Linked DNA regions of Duganella zoogloeoides. The protein of the gene in region 2 interacts with the protein of the main gene of each other region in a pairwise test. Links are inferred from orthologs where the notes say so. Each region holds a gene or a part of one and is shown on either strand. Other genes may lie near its edges.

Region 1 (3,285 bases), 240 kb from region 2 along the record:
ATTTGCTCGGAGAATTCTTTAACTTGTTCCAGCGATTTTGCGACTTTCACGCCGCCGCCTTTACCACGGCCACCGGCGTGGATTTGTGCTTTTACAACCCAGACCGGGCCGCCCAAGGTTTCAGCAGCTTTTACTGCCTCGTCGACGGACAGGCACGGAATACCGCGTGGTACCGTCACTCCGTATTTCCGGAGGATTTCTTTGCCTTGATACTCATGGATCTTCATGCTGGCTTCCCTTCTGATGCTGATGTGTAAAAATCGATTAAGACTGCGGAATAGTGTGATGCTCGGGTAAAACTATGGCCCGGTCGCTGATCGTACTGGCGGCAAGGCAAATCGGGGGGTGCATGAGGAGGGTGTAACCGGCATCGATACCATGCGGTCCGCCATGGCGTGTACACGCTCTGGCGGCGATCGCGCGCGTGCGGGACGCACGACGAGGAACAGGAATCGACAATGACATAAGATGAATACCGCTCGCGCGGCATGATTAGTTAGCAGCCCTGTACATTTCTCTTATAAAAAATATACGTTGTCGTAGCTTCTACGGACAACCACCGCACCCACGGTGCTGCAAAAACCGTAAAAGTGTAGCACACCCCAGACCGAGTTGATACGTGTCATATGACATCTGGCGATAAACCGTTGGCGCTGGCAGGGGTATTTACAGGCATTCACACTGGAAATATCGGCAATCACTGGTCGAAATCGGCCGTACCCTTCATGGCGGTGCGAATGGCGCGCTGGGAGAAGCCGCGTTGCAGCAGGAAGCGCATTTGCTTGTTGCGTCCTTCGGGGTCGGTGGCCACTTCGCCGAACTTGCGTTCCCAGATCTCGCAGCAGCGCGCGGTCTCGGTGTCGGCCAGGCTTTCCTTGAGGCCTTGCAGCGCTTCGCCCTGTACGCCGTGGCTTTGCAGCTCGGCCATGATGCGGGCGTTGCCAAAGCGGGCAGAACGGCGGTGGATCAGCGATTCGGAAAAACGTTCTTGCGACAGCCAGTTGTTTTTTTCGAGCAGGTCGAGCAAGGCGTCGATGTCGTCGGTGTCTTCGGCATAGCGTGCGAGCTTGCGTGACAGTTCGAGACGGCTGTGCTCGCGCTGGGACAGGTAGCGCAGGGCGCGACCTTTGAGGCTGAGGGGGGGACGGGGCATGGGGAACCTCTGAACTTTGAGGTGAGAACCGTCACCCTCGCGAAAGCGGGGGGGTGACGGCTCGACTGCTAACTGTTAAGACTTACGCCGCGTCAGCTTCGCCCTTGGAAGGCTTGAGCTTGACGACAGTATCAGGCTTTTCAGCGGCCACTGGCGCCAGTGGCGGCAGCGAGCGTACGCCCAGCGATTCGCGCACGCGGTTTTCGATTTCCCACGCCAGTTGCGGGCGCTCTTGCAGGAAGATGCGGGCGTTGTCCTTGCCTTGGCCGACGCGTTCGCCGTTGTAGCTGTACCACGAACCCGATTTCTCGACGATCTTCGCTTCCACGCCCAGGTCCAGGATTTCGCCTTCGCGCGAGGTGCCGGCGCCGTACAGGATGTCGAAGTGCGCTTCCTTGAACGGTGGCGCGATCTTGTTCTTGACGACCTTGACCTTGGTTTCGTTACCGATGACTTCGTCGCCGGACTTGATCGAACCGGTACGGCGGATGTCCAGGCGCACGGAGGCGTAGAACTTCAGCGCGTTACCGCCGGTGGTGGTTTCCGGGCTGCCGAACATGACGCCGATTTTCATGCGGATCTGGTTGATGAAGATGACCAGGGTGTTGGTGCGGTTGATCGAACCGGTAAGCTTGCGCAGTGCTTGCGACATCAAACGTGCCTGCAAACCTGGCAGCGAATCGCCCATGTCGCCTTCGATCTCGGCGCGCGGGGTCAGCGCGGCGACCGAGTCGATCACGACCATGTCCACCGAACCGGAACGCACCAGGGCGTCGCAGATTTCCAGCGCTTGTTCGCCGGTGTCCGGTTGCGAGATCAGCAGATCGCTCAGGTTGACGCCCAGCTTTTGCGCGTACGTGACGTCCAGTGCGTGCTCGGCGTCGATAAACGCGCAGGTGCCGCCCAGTTTTTGCATTTCCGCGATGGTTTGCAAGGTGAGCGTGGTTTTGCCCGAGGATTCAGGGCCGTAGATTTCCACCACGCGACCGCGCGGCAGGCCGCCGACGCCCAGCGCCACGTCCAGGCCCAGCGAACCGGTGGAGACCACCTGTACTTCTTCGATCGGCGCACTGGCATCCATGCGCATGACGGAACCTTTGCCGAACTGCTTCTCAATCTGAGCCAGCGCGGCGGCCAGCGCCTTGGCTTTCTCGGATGCGGGTACTACAGCTTTTTTATCGTCCATAATGTGCTTTCAACCAGTTGGTGGTGACAATTTGTCGGTACAGGTAGTACTGTATAAAAAAACAGTGATAAGCGCAAGCGCGATTTGATTGAAATGTCGATTAATTTTGGCGGCGCCCGGGCGCCGTGCAAAAATTCGCCAGCAAGCAAAAAATCCAACACAATACCGGCTTGAGTCTTTGCCCCAGTGCACCCGGAGTATCCACATGCGTATATTACTTGCCGAAGATGACGGCGTTCTCGCCGACGGGCTCACCCGCTCGCTGCGCCAGTCCGGCTACGCCATCGATTGCGTGCGCAACGGCCAGGAGGCCGATACCGCCCTCTCCACCCAGGAATTCGATCTGTTGATCCTCGACCTGGGCCTGCCCAAGCTGTCGGGTCTGGAAGTGCTGCGCCGCTTGCGCTCGCGCGGTTCGCTGCTGCCGGTGCTGATCCTGACCGCCGCCGATTCGATCGAGCAGCGTGTCAACGGCCTCGACCTGGGCGCCGACGACTACATGGCCAAGCCGTTTGCGCTGTCGGAACTCGAAGCGCGGGTGCGCGCCCTCACCCGCCGTGGCGCGGGCGGTGGCGCCACCGTGATCAAGCACGGTCCGCTGTCGTACGACCAGGTGGGCCGCAGCGCCTATATCAACGAGCAGATGCTGGACCTGTCGGCGCGCGAGCTGGGCTTGCTGGAAATTCTGCTGGCCCGCACCGGCCGCCTGGTTTCCAAGGAGCAACTGGTCGATCACCTGTGCGAATGGGGAGAAGAGGTGAGCAACAACGCCATCGAGGTGTATGTGCACCGGCTGCGCAAGAAGATCGAGGTGGGCGGCGTGCGCATCGTCACCGTGCGCGGCCTCGGCTATTGCCTGGAAAAATATTCTGAAGCGAAGGCTGTCGCCGTCGACGCCGGAGACGCGGTCAAGTGAGCGACCGGGCGGCCGACGCGGGAGACGACG
Region 2 (3,172 bases):
GAGGCGCGATTCGGTCTTGGCGATCGGATTGAGCGCGAAGTACGGCGGGATCATCGGCAGGTGGGCAAAGCTCCATTTGCCGCGCTTGACGTCGTACTCTTCCGGCACGGCAATTTCCAGCAGGTGACCGACGGCGGAGGACAGCACGTACTCGTCGGATTCAAAGTACTCATCGTGCTTGGTAAAGCCGCCAAGCGTCTTCGCGATGTCGTTCGCGACAGATGGCTTCTCGGCGATGATGAGGGTTTTGCTCATATTTGGTATCTCGTTTTTTAACACTTGGGGTGGTTTAGCATGCGCATCATACATGGATCGCGCCGCAGTCTGCACTTTTGCGTCGCCGATGGCAAGGGGGTGGCGTGACAGTGTTGTCGGAATGATAGCGTGAAAATTGGATACCCGCCTGCGCGGGTATGACGGCGCGGCGGCTAACGGTACACGCGGGTTTGCCTAGTGGAGAAGACGGGGAGGAGCGTCGTCGTCGGCGCCAAAAAGGTCATCGAACATCAGTGCGTCCGGTTCCTTGCCCTGGCTCCACAGCAGCATCAGCACGATCACCTTCAGCTGGCCCAGCGATACCGGCGCTTCTTCCAGCGACAACGCGCGCTCGATGACGATTTCGCGCTGCAGCGGCGTGAGTACCTTGGCCGATTCGAGGAACTGGATGAAACCGATTGCATCGGTGCCCAGCACATCGCGCTCTTCGTCGACGTAAATCCGCATGCCGGTGGAAGCGGCGGTGAGCGAGTGCTCGACGCCGGCCATGGCCGTGAGATCGTTAAGCCATACCAGCGCCTCGGAGATCTCGACGTCGTCAAAACCGACAGCCGACAGCTTCTTGGCCAATGCCTCCGGTTCCGGGCAGGCATCGGGACGGTAATACGTCTCGTAGAGATAAACTAGGATGTCGAACATGGCTCTACTCTATCAGTTAAAACAGATCGGGCACAAGTAGCGCCCCATTTACCGTGTGCAACACTATTTACGAACGCAGGCGCTGAAACCAGCCGCCCGGCAACCTTTCCAGCAAGCCGGCGAGCTCCAGCGCCAGCAGCTGCCCTTGCAGTTCGGCAGCGGATTGCTGCAAGTGCACAGCCAGGGCCTCGGCGCGGATCGGTTCGTCGCCCATGGCGATCAGCACGCGATCGACAAAACTGTCGTCAAAATGCGACCCTGTTGCCATCGCATCAACCCCCATATTCAATTCCGACAACACGTCGGCCGCCGTCTCCACCAGCTTGGCGCCATCGCGGATCAGGCGGTGGCAGCCTTTCGACAAGGTTGCGTGGACCGAGCCCGGCATGGCATACACGTCGCGGTCCTGGGCGACGGCCAGCCGCGCCGTGATCAGCGAACCGGACCTGGCGGCCGCCTCCACCACCAGCACCGCGCGCGCCAGGCCGCTGATCACGCGATTACGCCTTGGGAAGTTGTCGCGCAGGGGTGGTGTGCCCAGCGCATATTCGCTGACGATGCAGCCCTGCTCGGCGATGCGGCGCGCCAGCGCCTCGTTGCTGGCCGGATAGATACGGTCGGCGCCGGTGCCAATCACGGCCACGGTACCGCCCGCGCCCGCCAGTCCGCCCGCGTGGGCGGCAGCGTCGATGCCCAGCGCCAGCCCGGAGACGATGGTCACGCTCGCCTCCGACAGCGCGCGCGCCATGCGCTCGGCGTTCTGCATGCCCATCAGGCTGGCATTGCGCGAGCCCACCATGGCCACCGACAGGCGGTGCAGCAGCGCGGGGTTGCCCTTGACGTACAGCATGAGCGGCGCGGCGGCAATCTGCCGCAGCAGCGCCGGATATTCGGGATGATCGTAGGTAAGCAGCAGGTTACCCGGCTGGGCGCGCCAGGCTTGCACCGCGTCCACTTGCGGATCGAGATTGGCGGACGGCGGTGCCAGCAGGGCGCGGGCCCTGACGGGCTTGACGACGGCGCGCAGCGCATCGTACCCGGCCTGGAAGATCGCTTCCGGCGTGCCGAAGCGTTCGAGCAGCGCGTGCGCCGTCATCAGGCCCACGCCGCCGGTTTGCTCCAGGCGCAGCCAGGCCGCCAGCGCGGACGCCGTGGGGAGTAGAGAAGATTCCGTGGCTTGCACGGCGTGATCGAGAACCTATCTCAGCAGCGAGCAAGGCGCTGCTTGCGCGTCTCGCCAACGGGGCCGGCGTTGCTCGTCATCGCATGGAAGACCATGCTTCTTCCTCGCGCCTTGGCCCCGATGCAGATCCATCGCAATCTGCTGCCTGCTCCCTGCTGACATAGGTTCTCACTCCGGCGAGGTGGCGGCGTCGCCCACGACCACGGGCGCTGTCGCCTGCATGATCAGGCCGTAAGACACGCGGCCGAACACGCGGAAGATAAACAGGCTGCCCACCTGTTCGTCGGGCAACCTGACCTGCTGTTCGCGGCCAAACCAGCCCGTGGGGGCGGTCGCGTCGCGCACAGTTCTTCCCGCATGGTACAGGCGCAGCACCGAGCCGATGTCGAGTCCGTCAAGCTTGCCGCGATTAATGCTGACCACCTGGTGCCGCCCGGCATACGTGACGCCGCCATGCACGGCCAGCACCTTCGCATCGATCCGCGTGGCGGGTACGTGCGGTGCGTAGTTTTGCGCCGGCGCCGGCGCCAGCGGTTTCAACTGGTCGCCCTTGCCCATTTCCTCCTTGGTGCTGGTCACGCGCGCCGTGTGCACGTCGCTGCCGGGCGCGGCCGGCTGCACCGTCACCGTGCCTAAATAATAGGCTTCGTGGGCGATCACCTGGCCGCTGTCCGGGTCTTTCAATGGCCGGCCCGGGCGATACACCTGGAACGTGGTGGCGCCGCCGAGATCGCCACGCACATAAGCCTTGTCGCCTTCGCCAATAAAAACGTGGCCGTCTTCGGTGGCGACAATGCGCGGCGCGCGGGCCAGTTCGTCGTTTTCGATGATCAGGGGCTGCGACAGGAACGGCTCGATCGCGCCGGGCGGAATCGAGGGGATGGCAGCGGCGCCGATGGCACTGCTGCGCACGGCCGGCGAGCGGCGTTCGGTGGGCACCGCCGGCGTATGTTGCGCGCCAGTGTTGTCACCGAGCCGCAGGCGGCCGGCGGCGCGGTCGAACCAGATCACCTGGTCCGGGTAAATCCAGTGCGGGTTGGCAATCTCGTCGCGGTTCATGTCCCACACGGTGGG

The links.
Region 1: the proteins of dprA (region 2) and recA interact in binary tests that used the Bacillus subtilis proteins (3 or more experiments, as listed by UniProt). The link is inferred for Duganella zoogloeoides from one-to-one orthologs.

The regions. Positions count from the first base shown.
Region 1 is NZ_CP140152.1:266,664-269,948, reverse strand. Bases 288-3,253 are described here. They hold recA (recombinase RecA), read right to left. Parts: upstream 2,340-3,253; coding sequence 1,236-2,339; downstream 288-1,235. Other genes in these bases: SR858_RS01215 (sensor histidine kinase), read left to right, coding at 3,252-3,253; SR858_RS01220 (response regulator), read left to right, coding at 2,545-3,253; recX (recombination regulator RecX), read right to left, coding at 698-1,153. Also shown: sucC (ADP-forming succinate--CoA ligase subunit beta), read right to left, coding at 1-227; more of SR858_RS01220, read left to right, coding at 3,254-3,255; more of SR858_RS01215, read left to right, coding at 3,254-3,285. UniProt on the Bacillus subtilis protein: Multifunctional protein involved in homologous recombination, DNA repair and competence.
Region 2 is NZ_CP140152.1:508,551-511,722, reverse strand. The notes cover bases 41-2,893. They hold dprA (DNA-processing protein DprA), read right to left. Parts: upstream 2,099-2,893; coding sequence 983-2,098; downstream 41-982. Other genes in these bases: SR858_RS02300 (LysM peptidoglycan-binding domain-containing protein), read right to left, coding at 2,267-2,893; SR858_RS02310 (DUF494 family protein), read right to left, coding at 451-915; SR858_RS02315 (DNA topoisomerase III), read right to left, coding at 41-255. In the rest of the region: more of SR858_RS02315, read right to left, coding at 1-40; more of SR858_RS02300, read right to left, coding at 2,894-3,172. UniProt on the Bacillus subtilis protein: Protein that helps load RecA onto ssDNA during transformation. Binds cooperatively to circular ssDNA, is able to bridge different segments of DNA. Favors the loading of RecA onto SsbA- or SsbB-coated ssDNA and formation of RecA-DNA filaments.